DNA from 4 places in the uncultured Halopseudomonas sp. genome. Region 4 is predicted to be linked to each of the others. Evidence: predicted binding sites of a transcription regulator. Region 4 holds the regulator's gene; each other region holds the start of a gene.
The links. Region 4 encodes FliA, which starts transcription of late flagellar genes. Its sites were predicted from a motif close to CTAAAGTTTNNNNNNNNNNNGCCGNTAA; they were not measured.
Positions count from the first base shown of each region.

Region 1: a site for FliA is predicted at 2,669-2,696, ahead of flgM (flagellar biosynthesis anti-sigma factor FlgM). Genes of this name have one in related genera too.
Region 2: a site for FliA is predicted at 2,115-2,142, ahead of AAC076_RS09220 (flagellin). Genes of this name have one in related genera too.
Region 3: a site for FliA is predicted at 1,936-1,963, ahead of AAC076_RS09510 (methyl-accepting chemotaxis protein). Genes of this name have one in related genera too.

Region 1 is NZ_CAXBOV010000016.1:20,817-25,029, forward strand. Features, by position in the region: gene AAC076_RS10385 (MFS transporter) at 1-976, shown strand, start outside; gene AAC076_RS10390 (flagellar regulator YcgR PilZN domain-containing protein) at 986-1,735, opposite strand; gene AAC076_RS10395 (flagellar protein FlgN) at 1,801-2,262, opposite strand; gene flgM (flagellar biosynthesis anti-sigma factor FlgM) at 2,319-2,630, opposite strand; gene flgA (flagellar basal body P-ring formation chaperone FlgA) at 2,774-3,484, opposite strand; gene AAC076_RS10410 (chemotaxis protein CheV) at 3,603-4,213, shown strand, end outside.
Region 2 is NZ_CAXBOV010000014.1:2,570-6,782, reverse strand. Features, by position in the region: gene AAC076_RS09225 (glycosyltransferase) at 1-1,993, shown strand, start outside; gene AAC076_RS09220 (flagellin) at 2,236-3,453, shown strand; gene AAC076_RS09215 (flagellar protein FlaG) at 3,529-3,933, shown strand; gene fliD (flagellar filament capping protein FliD) at 4,036-4,213, shown strand, end outside.
Region 3 is NZ_CAXBOV010000014.1:61,421-65,633, forward strand. Features, by position in the region: gene AAC076_RS09510 (methyl-accepting chemotaxis protein) at 1-1,902, opposite strand, end outside; gene AAC076_RS09515 (M48 family metallopeptidase) at 2,087-2,902, shown strand; gene AAC076_RS09520 (TMEM165/GDT1 family protein) at 3,022-3,594, opposite strand; yybP-ykoY riboswitch at 3,685-3,802, opposite strand; gene AAC076_RS09525 (methyltransferase) at 3,829-4,213, opposite strand, start outside.
Region 4 is NZ_CAXBOV010000019.1:77,144-81,356, forward strand. Features, by position in the region: gene AAC076_RS11940 (protein phosphatase CheZ) at 7-801, opposite strand; gene AAC076_RS11945 (chemotaxis response regulator CheY) at 819-1,196, opposite strand; gene AAC076_RS11950 (RNA polymerase sigma factor FliA) at 1,413-2,150, opposite strand; gene fleN (flagellar synthesis regulator FleN) at 2,147-2,974, opposite strand; gene flhF (flagellar biosynthesis protein FlhF) at 3,004-4,213, opposite strand, start outside.

The DNA.
Region 1 (4,213 bases), on a different contig from region 4:
GGAAAGCTGGCTGAACGAACAGGCTGAGCCCCACCAGCGTGGCATGGTCTTCGCCAGCTACATGTCAGTAACTTTTCTGGGTCTGGCAATGGGGCAGGGGATTCTGACTGTGATGCCAGAGCTCAACCTGAGTCATCTGCTGATCGTCTCAATGTGCTTTTCACTGTGCCTGGTGCCGGTCGCGGTGACCAATCGGATTCACCCTGCGCCCCTGCACCCGGCGCCCATGAAAGTGCGAGTGTTCCTCAATCGTATCCCTCTTGCGCTGACAACGGTGGCAGTATCAGGTCTGTTGCTTGGTTCCTTTTACGGCATGGCACCTGTGTTCGCCACTGGCGTTGGCCTGGTGACCTCAGAGGTTGGTATTTTCATGGCGGTCACCATTGGAGCTGGACTATTTGCCCAGTGGCCTGCTGGCTGGCTTTCCGACCGCCTGGACCGGAGTCGGATGATTCAGATAAATGCCATTGTCCTGACCGGCGTGGTCCTGATTATTGCACTGGTACCTTTGCCGCCCTTCGGGTTGTTGGTCCTGACCAGCATGTTCGGCATATTGGCCTTTACCCTCTATCCCATCGCAGTCGCCCTGGCAAATGACCATATCGACCCTGATGATCGCGTAGCACTCTCGGCCATGCTGCTGGTCACCTTTGGTCTGGGGGCCAGCTTCGGACCCCTGCTGGGTTCCGTAATGATGAAATTTCTTGGGCCTAATATGCTTTACGTGTTCATGGCGCTTTGCACCCTGGTTCTGGTGATTAGGGTCAGGCCTGAGCGCGTTACCGGAGAAAATCTGTCGCTTGATGCGCCGATGCACTTTCTGCCGGCCGGGGGTAACCTTGTTACGTCCTCATTGTCGGCAGCAATGGATCCACGGGTAGACGAACAGCAGGTCGAAGAGCAGATGCGTGAGGATGTTGTGCCTGGTTCCGGCTTTGATAAGGACGAAGATCAGGCCGATCACCGCCCCGGTTAGGGGCGTTTGCTAGAAAAGGTCTTCCTTCTCCAGCCGGCGTGCCTCGCGCTGGAGATAGTTGACGAACCGGTCGATCTGACGCTGGGCGGTGGCCGGAATCTGACGAAAGGCCAGACCGACCTGAGTTTCATTGCTGCCTGAATCGTACTGGGCGTGGCGTATTTCTATACTCAGGTTGAGTCGTCCGGTTTCAGGGAGCTCCAGTGAGCAACTCTCGAACAAGTCGCCTGGGGGTAGTTGGTGTGTGCAGTCCCCGGAAAAGCGGGCTTTGCAGCCTGTTGCAGAGATATCCATCAGTGTGCCGTCCAGAGCCGTATCGCGCTTCGCGTGACCCAGGTGAACAGCCAGCTCCATGCTGCGTCGCACTGCAGCCCTGAAAGCGCCACGCTTCTGGTGGTAAACCATTTCCTCTGGCAAGGGTGCGCAGTAGGTGGGTACTCCGTCCAGCATCAGCCGTTGTACGCCAGGACAGTGCCAACGCATGTGCACGCCCTCATGCCAGGCATCCACGCGGAACGCTTCTCCCGCAACAGCAAACCGATCGCCGTCGCGTGGCATCATCTCGTCGATCCAGAGAGTCTTGGTGGCGCTATCAATCTCCACAATAAAGCTCTGGAACTTTTGCGGGCGATCAACAAAGGTAACGCGCAGATGATCGCGGTGCTGCTGAATATTTTTCAGCAACGAAAGTATCTCTACTGGAGAGTGGACATCCCGTGGAGGCTGCGGGCCGACTTCCTGATTGAATAGGCTAGACACTGAGGGCTCTCTAGTTCAAATGGACAAACATACTACTACAGTATGCTGGCTATCTGACACGCTGTTCAGGCCTTGGTCAGGTTGCGCTGGTTGCCGGAACGGCTGGCGATGCCCTGGCGATCATATACGCTCTGGCTTGTCTCACCCTGGTTACGCAGGAGATCAAGTAGATTGCCGGTGGCCTGCTGGTTATGTCTAACCAATCGCGCATTACGTAAATTGCCAGCCTGGCAACGCTGTAACGTATCCTGAAATGCGGAATATCTTTCCAGCAGTGTGGGTGCGCCAAGGGATTTGATGTGAGCTTCAAGGCCGTCGCCGGGGGCGACGCCAATTTGTGTACAGCAAGTGCGGATCGCAAGATCGTGCCGTGCAAGTGCTTCGATCAGGGGAGTCTTGGCCGCTAGAAGCTTCTCCAATTCAGCCATGTCTCGATCTACAAGCGCCTGTTGTTCAAGATCCAGGAGCTCAGCAAAAGCTTCACAGTCCGGTTGTGCCTGTAAAAAGACTTTCTCCAGATGTTCCATTTGCTTTCTCCGCTAACCGCTGTGCAGACAAGGTGGCCGGACATTCTCCCGAGGAGTTATTCCAGAGCCAGCAGCTTGTCCGCAATACGGCCACTGTCGACGTTGTAAGTGCCGTCACTGATAGCCTGCCGAATCTGGTCCACGCGTTCGCTGTCGACCACCGGCAAGTCACGTAGACGTTCTTCAACCGCCTGTAATTGTTGAGCCTGTGGGCTGAGTTTCACCTGCCCCTCTTCCACAGTGGTGTTTTGCGCGTTTCCTTGCGCGGCAGGACGGGTGCCTTCGGCCGCGGCATCGCGCTTGCCCACAGTAGCGCCTGTCTGGGCACCCCGATTGGCACTGTTTGATGCGTTGAAGTCAATAACCATTCTGTTTTCCTCAGAACCTAAATGCTTTACTAACACCTGTAACGGCCGATGCAGTCAAAACTTTAGGAAAGATTAGTGTGAATCTGGTCACGTTTTTCACACCAATTTTCATGTTGAGATTATAGAGTAATTGGGCGATAAGGTCACATCGCCACTTCAACTTGTCCGGGGCCGGTAATTCTGGCCTTGACGGTGCGTCCGGACCTGATGTTGCGCACTCGTATCTGACTGCCCATGTTACCGTTTTCCAGCGCCTCCCCTGGCATGCGAACAGACACATGACTGTTCGCCGCGCTGATCACTACCTTGTCGCCCCGTTTGACCACTTCTTGCTGTTCCAGCTGATTGGGGGCCAAAACCGTATCAGCTGCTACCTGACGCCTGAGGCGTAAACCCGCTACCTGATCCAGATCGGTCAGATAGGCATTATTCAAGAGTCCGACGTCCCGCTCCAGGAGGGTGACATCCTGTTTGCCAATGACGGCATGGCGAGAAAGTGGTCGGGTGGTCACAAGTACAGGTTGGTAAAGGCTTACCTGGGCAGGGACGAACAGCCGCCAGCGCACTTCGCTCTCACAACTGAGTCGCACGGTGACACGGCCCACAGGTTCGGCGGGGCTTTCCAGCTCGGCTTCCAGGGCTCCTTCAGGGCACAATGGCAGTCTCAGCCGGTTGTCTAGCCGATTGACTTGCACTTCATAGCGAGCATCCCGAGCACTGCGCTGCAGATGACTTTCGATTTCCTGCTCAAGAAAAGAGGTAGTCGCGCCGATAAGTTGATCAATCAGTGGATTGGCAGAAACGCCTGCGCAAAAAAATAGCGGCAATACCGCGCACCCTGTGAGAAAACGCATACAATGAACCCTGATGACGAGTGGGTTGGCGAATGTCAAAAAAACGCCGTAACAAGTACTACCCAAACAGTGCAGCAAGATGCATGCCGTTTCATTCGAGATATTTGAGGAGTTGCCCATGGCTGGCGTAATGGATTCGGTCAACCAACGTACGCAGTTGGTCGGGCAGAACCGTCTTGAACTCTTGTTGTTTCGACTTTCCGGGCCGCAGCTCTACGGCATCAATGTGTTCAAGGTCAAGGAAGTGCTGCAATGTCCAAAGCTCACTATCCTGCCGCGCTTGAATCCGGTCGTCCGGGGCGTTGCGCACATTCGCGGTGGTACTCTGCCTATCATTGATCTCAACAAGGCCACTGGTGGACCGGGACTCGATGATTTGAGCACAGCATTCGTGATCATTACCGAATACAACTATCGGGTTCAGGGTTTTCTGGTGCGCTCGGTTGAGCGGATCGTCAATATGAACTGGTCCGACATCCACCCGCCGCCAAGGGGTACTGGTCGCGATCATTATCTGACGGCCGTTACGCGTGTGGATGATAAAATGGTTGAAATTATCGACGTCGAGAAGATTCTTGCCGAGGTAGTGCCAACCGTGGAAACCATCACTGCAGGCGTGATCGATGAGGTTACCCACACGGAGGCCCTGGCACGCAAGGTATTGATCGTTGACGACTCCTCGGTTGCTCGCAAGCAGGTTGCACGCTGTCTGCAGGAAGTGGGAGTGGA
Region 2 (4,213 bases), on a different contig from region 4:
TATCTCCGAACCTCTGGTCATTGCGGCAGCGCCAACCTTGCGCGACAGTCCGCATGAGCGTGCAGCCATAATCGCGCATCTTCATGCCCGCGGATATTCAAAAGCGCAACTGGACAGCGTAATTCCCGGTCAGTACAGAATTGATTATGGGCATCCTGAGCGGCCGTTGGTGTCGGTGGTAATTGTTGTAAACGACGATCTGGCGATGGCTCAGCGCTGTGTCATGAGTGTTCTCGAAAACACCGATTATTCCGACTACGAGATCCTGTTGATTGATAATCAGAGTCAGAAGCCCGCAACAGTCGAGTGGTTGAAGGCGGTGGAGCACATGGGTAGCGAAAAAATTAAGGTGATGCGCTCCCCCGAACGCTTGAGTCATAGCGAGGCCTGTAACCAGGCGGCACTAAATGCAGGCGGAGACTACCTGTTGCTGCTGCGCTCGGATGTGGCGGTGATTGACGCGAATTGGCTTGATTCACTTATGAACCACGGTCAAAGACCAGAAGTCGGCGTCGTGGGTGCGCGTACGGTAAATTCCGAAGGTCTGATTACCCATGCTGGCTTGATTCTAGGTCTGGAAGGACCCGCGGGCGCTGTTTTCCTTGGCGAGCCACTGGATGCTCCCGGATACATGCAACGATTGCAGGTTGATCAGAATGTCGGTGCCGTTGCCGACAGCTGCCTGCTGGTGCGCAAGTCTCTGTATATTGATGTGGGCGGTATGGACGCGCAGCACTTTGCTGATCAGGGGGCCAATATCGATCTTTGCCTGCGTATTGCCGATAGCGGGCATCTGCTGGTTTGGACTCCACGCGCTACGTTACTTCATGGTGTTGAAAAAAGAGCGATCCCAAGAGATATTGAGGATGAGCTATATAGTCGCTGGCTGCCGCGTCTGGCACGTGACCCTGCGTATAATCCCAATTTCTCGCTGGCCAAGCCTGGCGGCTTCAAGTTAGCAGATCCCCAGATTTCCTGGCGGCCCTTGAATGCTTTTCATCCGGTACCTGTTGTCCTGGCGCATCATGCTGATGAGACGGGCTGTGGCCAGTACCGCATGATTCAACCCTTCAGTGCATTGAAAACGGCCGGTTTGATTGATGGTGCTCTATCCCGTGGTTTGATGCATGTCACCGATCTAGAGCGTTACGATCCTGATGTGGTTGTCATGCAGCGGCAGATAGCCAACGAAAGGTTGGAGGCGATGCGCCGTATGCGCGCTTTTTCCAGGGCCTTCAAGGTATACGAGCTGGACGACTATCTGCCGAATCTGCCGCTGAAAAGTGTTCATAGGGATCATATGCCCAAGGATATCGTCAAGTCCCTGAGGCGAGGGCTGTCCTACGTAGATCGTTTTGTGGTGTCCACAGAAGCAATCGCAGATGCTTTTAATGATTTTCATCACGACATCAGGGTCAGACACAACACGCTTGATCCGCTTTGGTGGGGCGAGAATCTTCCCGAGAGTCGCAGACGTACTGGTACAAAGCCACGGGTTGGCTGGGCAGGGGGCGCCAGCCATACCGGTGATCTGGAGATGATTGAGGATGTCGTCAAAGCGCTTGCCGATGAGGTGGAGTGGGTGTTTTTTGGTATGTGTCCGGAGAGGATGAGGCCCTACATCCATGAGTATCATCCGGGTGTGCCAATCACACAGTATCCAATGGCTTTGGCGCGACTAAACCTCGATCTGGCTCTGGCTCCGGTTGAGCAGAATCTCTTTAATGAATGCAAGAGCAACCTGCGGCTGCTTGAGTACGGGATTTGCGGATACCCGGTCATATGTAGCGATCTGCGTTGCTATGAAGGTGACCTACCTGTCACCCGCGTCAAGAATCGATACAAGGATTGGATAGAAGCGATACGCATGCATCTTGCCGATCGTGAGGCTAGCGAGGCCATGGGTGACGCTTTGCGAGGAACGGTGCGAAGCCAGTGGATGCTTGAGGGCGTTAATCTCGATCTATGGCGTCAGGCCTGGTTGCCGGACTGATTTTTTGGACTGAGGCCTAAAGAATATCGTGGTATAGGCGATAAACAAGGTAAGGCTGATGGGCATCTCAGCCTCGCCACGGCAGGTGCAGAGGGATTGACAAAGTTTTTTTTCAAAACCCCTAAAGCTTTGGTAAGTGGCGTCGATACAGTAACTGAATGCGAACTCAATGGGTGCCTGGGCAAGTCCAGCCCTGAGATCGCTGCTCAGGCAAACATAACCAAGTTTACGAGGTACTTACCATGGCTCTTACAGTCAACACTAACGTAGCTTCACTGAACGCCCAGCGTAACTTGGGTGCTTCTTCGAACAACCTGCAGACTTCCCTGCAGCGCTTGTCCTCCGGTTCGCAGATCAACAGTGCCAAGGACGACGCAGCTGGCCTGCAGATCTCCAACCGTCTGACCAGTCAGATCAATGGTCTCGGTGTAGCAACCAAGAACGCAAACAACGGTATTTCGATTGCCCAGACTGCTGAAGGCGCTTTGCAGGAGTCGACCAACATCCTCCAGCGTATGCGTGACCTTTCCCTGCAGGCTGCCAACGGTTCTAACGGTGATAGCGAGCGTGATGCCTTGAACTCGGAAGTCACCGAGCTGAAGAAAGAATTGGATCGTATTTCAAACACGACTGCCTTTGGTGGCAAGAAGTTGTTTGATGGCAGCTTTGGAACTGAAACATTCCAGGTGGGCAGTGCTGCCAACGAAGCTATCAGCTTGAAGCTGGACGAAACCAGCACCAAGTCCCTTAGAAGCGATGCTATCAGCAGCGGCACCATTGCGACTGCAGATGTAGCCGGTGCCACGGCTGCGGCCTCTGGTGCTGTTGCCGTCTCCTTTACCATCACTGGTGGCAGTGCTGATGGGACCGATCGGGTATTCACCGTCAGCTCTGAATTTGCTTCAGGTGCTACCGTAACCGAACAGGTACAAAACCTGGCAACCGCCATCAACGACGCGAACATCGGGGTGGGTGCATTCATCGATGATTCGGGTGCGATTAACGTTCTCACCAATGCAGATCTCGGCACTGCTGATGGCGAACTGTCCATTGCCTTCTCTTCGGGTGCTACTGCTGCGGCAGCAAGCACTGCAGCAGAGGCTGGTGGTACAGCGGTAACTCTGGCTGCAGTAGCGGCAACCGACGCTGAAGTTCGCGATATCGACCTTACTAGTGCCGAAGGTGCTCAGAAAGCTGTCTACATCATCGACGCTGCACTGCAGTCCATTGATAGCCAGCGTGCGGATCTGGGTGCTGCCCAAAACCGCTTCCAGTCCACTATCAGCAACCTGCAGAACGTGTCCGAGAACGCCTCCGCCGCTCGTGGCCGGATTCAGGACACCGACTTCGCTGCTGAAACTGCGAAGCTGACCAAGAACCAGATCCTCCAGCAGGCTGGTACTTCGATCCTGGCCCAGGCCAACCAGTTGCCCCAGGCCGTCCTAAGCCTCTTGGGCTAAGGTCAAAACGGAGCTAGACTGCGGGGGAAGGGTTAAAAGCCTTTCCTCCGCTTTTTCCTTTGTGAGGTATTTATCATGGAAATGGGCGTTCTCAAACCGTTTGAAATCACTAGCAGTGCGCGCACCGGTGTTTCGGTTGAGGCGGCTAAAGCCAGCGTTATATCTGGCGGGCAGAAGGATGTTGCAGCAGAGAATGTTTCTGGCAGATCGGCTGAGGCACAGAGCCGTAATACCGCGGAAACCAATGCAGAGCCAGACCGCGAGACGCTTGAAGCAGCGGTGTCTGACATGCAGAATTTTGTCCAGTCGGTACAACGTGACATCAATTTCAATGTTGATGACAGCAGCGGCCGGGTGGTGATTAACGTAACCGAGGCAACCAGTGGCGACGTGATTCGCCAGATTCCTTCGGAAGAAGCACTGAGGCTCTCGGAAAATCTATCCGAAATCCGCAGTTTGCTTTTCAAAGCAGAAGCTTGAGGGCTCCTGCTGGCCGGTTTTAATGGCACATAACTTGCCTGCATTACCGGGACATTCTATTCGGTACGCAGACCGTCAAAAATCGGTCGTAGGGGCAGGCTCATGGCTATTCAAGGTTTAGGTACAGGCGTCGGCTCTGGTCTTGATATCAACAATATCGTCAAGGCTCTGGTAAATGCGGAAAGCGCGCCAAAAACCGCGCAGCTCAACCGTCTGGAGCGCGATACCACTGCCAAGTTCTCTGGGCTTGGGCAATTTCGAAGCGCGATTTCCGATTTCC
Region 3 (4,213 bases), on a different contig from region 4:
AGCGTCGGCTTCTTCTGCCTGGAGCACACTTTCCTCGGTCCGACTGCGGCTTTGCTCCATGACCTTGACGGTATCGCGAGTACCCTTCTGCAATTGTTCGATCATCGTCTGGATTTCTTCAGTCGAACTCTGCGTCTTCTGCGCCAGGTTGCGGACCTCGTCGGCAACCACAGCGAAACCTCGCCCCTGCTCGCCCGCCCGCGCCGCCTCGATGGCCGCATTCAACGCCAGGAGATTGGTCTGCTCTGCGATACCGCGGATGGTCGCCAGAATACCGGTGATGTTATCGCTGTCGCGGGCCAGTGACTGCACACTGGCTACCGCTTTCTTGATGTCCTCCGCCAGGCCCTGCGTAGCGGCCGCACTGGCCTTGACAACATCACGGCCGTGACTCGCCGAGCCATCGGCGTTTCTGGCCGCTTCTGCAGCCTGGGAGGCGTTACGGGCAACGTCCTGGGCAGTGGCCGTCATCTGCGTAACAGCAGTCGCTACCTGATCGATCTCGCTAAGCTGACGCTGAATGCCGTCATTGGTACGCATGGCGATATCTGCGGTGTGCTCGGAAGCGTCGGTGACCTGGGCAACAGATCCGACTACTTCGCGGATCATCGCCTGCAACTTGTCGAGAAATCTGTTGAAGCCTACGGCTATGGAGCCCAGCTCATCCCCCCTGTCTACCGTCAAACGCTTGGTCAAATCGCCCTCCCCCTGGGCAATATCATCAAGCATCGCTACCAGACGGCGCGCTGGGCGAGACAGGCTGAGGCCCAGCAAAACCATTACCAGCAAGCCGGCCAGCGCGACAATAACGCCAATGGCAATCAGGGTTGCAGTATCACTAGCCTGGCGGGATTTCATCTCACCGGTCAACGTAGCCACGTCGCCCATGACAGCATCCAGTGGCAGCGTGATAAGCAGAGTCCAGCGGCTACCCGTCTCACCAATGGGAACCGGCATCACCAGCTCGATATGACCACCCGCTTCATCCACATCGTATATGAGCTCGTCACCCAGGGCTCCGATATTGGCGATCTCATTATCGTCAAGGATCTTGCTTGCGGGATCACCAGGGCGAGCATCATCACCGGTGTATGCAACCAGCCGACCATTACTGCTGATCAGCGCCTGCTCTCCAAGTCCGTTGAAGAGCTCCGCATTGTTTTCCAGCAGGGTCTGCTGAATGAAATCAAGGGACAGATCAACGCCCACGATTCCACGGAATTCGCCATCGGAAATGATCGGTACCGTGAATGAGGACAGCATGACCTGCTTGCCGCCCAAATCGTAGGGCGCAGGATCAATCACGCAGGGTTTGAGGGTGTCGCGCGGGCACAGATAATATTCCCCCGCGCGCACGCCGGTAGCCGTTATGGTCTCACTCTCAAGATCAGAAAGTGCGTCCAGTTCGGGCTCTCCACCTTCGCCTCTGAACCACCAGGGCATGAATCGGCCGGTGCCGTCATACCCGTCGGTTTCAACACCCTCGAAATACTGGTCCAGATCATCGAACGCATTGGGTTCCCAGCCGACATAAACGCCCAATAGCTCAGGGTTTTGCACGAGGGTATTTCGCAACACCCGAACCATTTCCTCCCGGCTCATCATCAGCGTGGATAAGCCGTCAGGCTCAATCTCACCAAGCAAACGGTTAAGCTGCGAGAGTTGATCAGCGACCATGAAAGGGTCACTCAGGCGACGACGTATACGCTGACTTTCAGCAGAAGCGACGGCTGTTAGCTGACCCTGGACCTGGCGCTCGATCAGCTCACGGCTGCTATCCTGTACAAACTGCTGACTACGGTCCGCCGAGTTGACGCTGTAAAGCGTTACCAGGCCAACGGCAGCGAACAGGCACGCCCCTGCTAGTACTACAATAGCGGACTGAATGGATTTGAATTTCATGCGTTACCCCGGCTGGACGTGTTCCCTATGAACTTATCGGCTGGCGCACGCAGATCTTCAGCACCATTTTGAATTGATAGGCATTTTAATCAATCGGCTGATAGCTAACTGACGCACAATGCCAACCATACAAACGGATCAAGCTGTTTGATCCGTGGTATTCACAACACAGGATTATCCCCAAATGCGCAGTCGTCTCATATTACTCTTGTTACCGTTATTGATACTGACCGGGTGCCAGGCAGTGCAAACCACGCAAGGCGGCGCTGTTGGCGTTGATCGCACGCAATACATGTTCGGCGGACTATCCAGCGACGAAGTCGACAAGATGGCAGCGCAGTCCTACGCCAAGCAGTTGGCAGAGGCCCGCGCCAAGGGACTGCTCAATACCGACAAGGCAATGCTCAATCGTCTTCGCCGAATATCGAGCCACCTGATACCCGAGGTTACGCACTTCCGGCCGGATGCGAAAAACTGGAACTGGGAGGTCAATCTGATCAAGAGTGACCAGATAAACGCCAGTGCAGCCCCTGGTGGCAAGATTCTGTTTTATACCGGCATTGTCGACAAGCTTAAACTCAGTGATGCGGAGATAGCCCAGATCATGGGCCACGAGATCGCCCACGCCCTGCGCGAGCACGGACGCGAGGCAATTTCCCGCGCCTACACATCACAGATGGGTACCCAGATCGCCGGCGCCCTCCTCGGCCTCGGAGAAGGCAGCATGCAGGTAGCCGATGCCGCGGTGCAATATGGTCTGATGCTGCCAAACAGCCGCTCGAATGAAACCGAGGCAGATCTGATCGGCATGGAGCTTGCTGCGCGGGCTGGATACTCACCGGAAGCTGCTGTGAGCCTTTGGCAGAAAATGGCCAGCGCCTCCCAGGGCAGTCCACCGCAGTTTCTCAGCACCCACCCATCGACAGGCGGGCGCATCCAAACCCTGCGAGCGACCATACCGAGTGTCAGACCTCTGTATGAGGCATCGAACAAGCGTTGACATACCCAGGTCCAAACATGACCAGCGCCCGCCACCGGTAAGCGCGTAAGGTATAGAAACTGGAACGGCAAAAACCACAAAGCCGGAAGTCGCCTTTGGCACTTCCGGCTTTTGTGCATCTAGCCCGTGTTCAATGCCAGCCAACCGGCATATAGTCCCATCAGCAAAAAGGCGAAGGCTGCGACACTGCGTATCAGGCCCAATGGTAATTTCGCCGCAGCAGCATTGCCCATGAACACTACCGGCACGTTGGCCAGCATCATGCCCAGGGTGGTTCCCATGATCACCCATACATAGGCTTCAAATTGCGCCGCCAGTACCACGGTCGCGATCTGAGTCTTGTCACCCATCTCGGCAATAAAGAAAGCCACCACTGTCGCCATGAAAGCACCGTAATGACTGATAGGTGGAGTGTCGTCATCGTCCAGCTTGTCGGGCACCAGCGTCCAGGCTGCCACGGCAAAAAAGGACACCGCGAGAATGCCGTAGAGCCAGGTATCGGTTAGCAGGGAGCTGACAAATTGGCCGAGAGCACCGGCAAGCGCGTGATTGGCCAGGGTGGCGACGAGAATGCCCAGCACGATCGGCCAGGGTCGACGAAAGCGCAGCGCTAATACCAATGCCAACAACTGGGTTTTATCGCCTATTTCGGCGAGAGCAACGATACCGGTCGAGACCAGAAAGGATTCCACAGATTTTCCAGAGAGGGCGGGTCAGACAAACCATTGACACATGTCTACCCCCCGCCCTCGGTTGGTCGATATGTGTCAAAGGTCTCGTCAAACCCTGTCGGCTTCATGCTGAATACATGAGCGACGGCGGGTCGCAAGTACCATGGTCTGCGGACCAATTATGTTGATACTTGCCTCTATTGAGAGACTACTCCCCTAAGACGAGCTGAAAGATAACCCACACCCGCCACATGGTCAACCGGGAGCGACAGCGGAGTAGACCTTGAATCGGCTGTTCTCCCTGAGTACGTCGCATGGGCCGATATGCGCTTCGATGAGGGCGGGATAGCGCAGAAACCCATTGGCCACGATACGCATTTCGCCGCCGGGTAGCAGGTGGCGCGTCATCTGCTCGAAAAAGCGCTCGGCGATACTGGTGTCGTGTTTGATGCCGGTATGAAACGGAGGATTGCTGACCACTGCTGCCAGCCGCCCGTGCACATCACTCAAGCCATCAGAGGGGTAGACCTCCGCCTCCACGCCGTTGCGCTCCAGTGTCTGACGCGCGCAGTAAAGCGCCAGGGCGTCAACATCGACCATCTCGAAACGGCTACCCGGATTACGCCGGGCCAAAGCGGTG
Region 4 (4,213 bases):
TTGTTATTAGAAGCCCAGGCTGGACAGAAGATCATCGACTTCATCCTGCCCTGAGACAACATCTTCTCTTTTATCGGCATGAATCTGCGGACCTTCACCCTTGGGTGACACTTTTTTTGCTTCGGGGGTAACTTTCTGGTGTTCTATGCCTGCCATGCGGTCAACCTGGCCGGCCATGCGAACCAAATTCAGCAGGCTTTCTTCGACGTCGTGAACCAGCGTGATCACACGCTTGATGACCTGACCGGTGAGATCCTGGTAGTCCTGGGCCATGACAATCTCGTTCAATTGCCCACTGACTTCGGCAGCCGACGTTTCAGTCTTCTCCAGGAAATCACCCATACGCTTGTACAGGTCGCGAAACTCTCCAGCAGCCATTTCCCTGCGTTGCAGGCGCTCCCAGTCTGCTCGAAGTGCGGCAGCTTCCTGACCCAGATTGGCCACGATGGGCGCACTGGCGTCGACCAGATCCATGGTGCGATTGGCAGCCTTGTCCGTCAGCGTGACAACGTAGTCCAAGCGGTCAGAAGCGTCAGAAATACGGGTCGCTTCAACATCATCACCCAGTGCCTGGGTGGTATCGAGCTGGAAGTTGACAATGGCATTGTGCAAGGCGCGGGTCAGTTGTCCCACCTCGTGATAGAGGCCGCGATCCCGTGCCTGGTTGATCGCGTGAATGACCAGAATGGCTTCGCCGAACTGACCTTTCTCCAAGAGATCGACCAGTTGCCGCGCATTATCCTTCAGGGAATGTTCAAATTCCTGAGCGGTTGCCTGGCCGGTGTCCTTACTTAACGCCATAACCTGTACCCCGGTTGTTATTTAGCCTGGACCCGCTCGAAGATCTTTTCGATCTTTTCCTTGAGTGCCTGAGCAGTAAAGGGCTTGACCACGTAACCATTCACACCGGCCTGGGCGGCTTCGATGATCTGGTCGCGTTTGGCCTCGGCAGTCACCATCAGCACAGGCAGATGCTTCAGGCGTTCATCTGCCCGCACTGCGCGCAGCAGGTCGATGCCGCTCATCCCGGGCATGTTCCAGTCGGTAACCAGAAAGTCGAAACTGCCACTCTGCAGCATCGGTAGCGCGGAGGTACCGTCATCAGCTTCCGCTGTGTTGGTAAACCCCAGGTCACGCAGCAGATTCTTGATGATGCGCCTCATCGTTGAAAAATCATCAACGATGAGAATTTTCATGTTCTTGTCCAAGTCGACCTCCGTACACACCAGGAAGAGTGCGTTGTTACACTCCGTTAAGCTACTGGCCAAACAAGCCTTTCACGTTTTATTGACGCCAGTGTAACCGGAGTGGCTCCATTGCGCTGCCTCCGCTGACATTTGTTCGTCTTTATACCTGTTACTGCCAGACGATTACTTCAATCTGTGGGCATTGTCCGGATGTTGACCACAAAATCAATCATTTCGCCACCCGCCCAGTCTGGCACGCAGACGAGCCGCGCACTGACTATGCAATTGACTGACACGTGACTCGCTAACGCCAAGCACCGCGCCTATTTCCTTGAGATTCAGCTCTTCATCGTAATACAGAGAAAGAAGCAGACGCTCGCGCTCTGGCAAGGTATCAATCGCTTCTACCAGCGCCTCACGGAAACGCTGATCTTCCAGGCCACCGAAAGGCTCTTCGTCGCTTTGGGCGTCAGCCCGAGTGCCGGATTCCAGAAGATCATCGAAACTGAATAATTTGCTGCCCGCGGTGTCATTGAGGATTGAATAGTACTCCTCCAGACTCATTTCCAGCTCAGCCGCTATCTCCTGATCCTTGGCGTCGCGGCCCAGTCTTGATTCAACAGCGCGCACTGCGTCACTGACCATTCGGGTGTTGCGATGAACTGAACGCGGAGCCCAATCACCCTTGCGCACCTCATCAAGCATGGCGCCGCGAATACGTATGCCGGCGTAGGTCTCGAAACTGGCTCCCTTGGAGTTGTCGAACTTGCGAGAAGCCTCCAACAAACCAATCATTCCGGCCTGTATCAGATCATCAACCTGGACGCTGGCAGGCAGTCGCCCCAGCAGGTGGTAGGCAATACGCTTGACCAGGGGAGCGAACTGGTCAACCAGTCGATCCTGTGAGTCAGCGGAACCCTGTGCGCGTGTATACATGCTCACCCCACCTGCTGTTAACGTCATAGGCCTGTTCCGGTCTGCCGCACCAGGCGCTCGACAAAAAATTCGAGGTGGCCACGCGGATTGGCCGGTAGCGGCCAGGCGTCCACCTTCTGTGCTATCCCGCGAATGGCCAGCGATGCCTTGCTGCGCGGAAACGCATCATAGATCGCTCGCTGTTTCTGCACCGCCTTGCGTACGTTTTCATCGTAGGGTACCGCGCCGACATACTGCAGAGCTACGTCGAGGAAACGATCTGTGACCTTGGTCAACTTGCTGAACACCAGACGACCTTCCTGGGGGGTATGAACCATATTAGCCAATACCCGGAAACGCGTCATGCCGTGGTCACGATTGAGCAGTTTGATCAGCGCATAGGCGTCGGTAATCGAGGTGGGCTCATCGCAGACAACTACCAGGACCTCTTGGGAGGCCCGAACAAAACTCACTACCGAGTCGCCAATACCGGCTGCAGTGTCAACAATCAGGACATCGATGTTGTCACCGATCTCACTGAATGCCTGAATCAGGCCCGCATGCTGTTGGGGATTGAGATTGACCATACCGGCAGCGCCGGAAGCGGCAGGAACTACACGGATACCGCCGGGGCCGTCGAGCAGCACATCGCGCAGCTCACAGGTGCCCTCGAGGACGTCAGCCAGAGTCGCCTTGGGTTTGAGGCCGAGCAGAACGTCAACATTGGCCAGGCCAAGGTCAGCATCCAGAAGGACAACCCGACGCCCCAAATCGGCAAGCGCGAGACCGAGATTGACTGACACGTTGGTCTTGCCAATGCCGCCCTTACCGCCGGTGACCGCAATAACCTGAACCGGATGTTTGCTGCCCATCTGCGTTAATTACCTTCTTATAAGTACGGTTAGCTTGCCCGCTGGGTGTGTAGTATACCGGCAAACACATCTGCCATGGCCTGATCTGCCGGCGCCTCGTTACCCGCCAGACTGACCGCGCGGCTGACCAGCTGATGGCCCACCGCCTTGACTATATCATCCGGAATACGCTGGCCATCTGCCAGATAGGCTACCGGTAAACCCTGCTGCATGGCCAGACCCAATGCTTCACCGAGAGTGGCTGCCTCGTCAACCTTGGTCAATACACAACCGCTGAGACCACAGACCTTGTATGTATGATAGGCGGCCTTGAGCACCTGGTACTGACTTGTCGCTGCCAACACCAGCAGTTTGCTGACACGATGACCCAACGCAGCCAGCTGATTGAGTTGACCGTGCAGGTGCGGATCCTGGGCTTGCAATCCAGCACTGTCGACCAGCACCAGACGCTTGCCGGAAAACTCCTGCAGTACATCGGCCAGGCTGTTCTGTTCATCAACCACGCGTACCGGAACGTTGAGAATACGCCCCAGGGTACGTAATTGCTCGTGGGCGCCAATACGGTAGGTATCCATGGTGACCAAGGCCACATGCTGGCTGCCATGCTTGAGCACGTAGCGCGCGGCGAGCTTGCCCAGGGTGGTTGTCTTGCCGGCCCCCGTGGGCCCAACCAGTGCAATGATGCCGCCCTGGTCAATCAGTTCTTCACGCATGACCGGGATACTGTGCGCCAGATGCGCCAGCAACATCCGCCAGGCCTGGCGGGTATTGGTTTCATTGGCGACCAGCTGCAGCAGCTTCTGGCTCAGCTCCGCCGGCAGGCCAAGCTGAGTCAGACGGCGCCAGAGACTCGCCTGTTGCGGGCGCTGCTGGTTAACCTGGCCCCAGGCCATGCTGCCTAGCTGGGCTTCAAGCATTTCACGCAGGCCAGCAATCTCATCGCGCATGGCGCTGAGCCCTGAACTGTTTTCGGGTTCGGAATGACTCTGCTGCTGAGCGGGCGCCGCCTTGGCGCGAGGTGCTTCTGGGGCGGGGTCTGCAAGTTCGTTGTTAAGCCTGTCGAGCAGCTCACGGGCAACCGGTGAACCATCACGGACGGCCTGTCGCATTGTTTCGCCAAACAGCTGGCGATTGACACTGGGCTGCTCGGTCGAGCGATCGCCCGCCTCAAGCTGGGCACGGGCGCTGACGATGCGCTCCTGGGTTTTTTTCAGCTCCTGGCTGAGGCCAGGGGTAGGT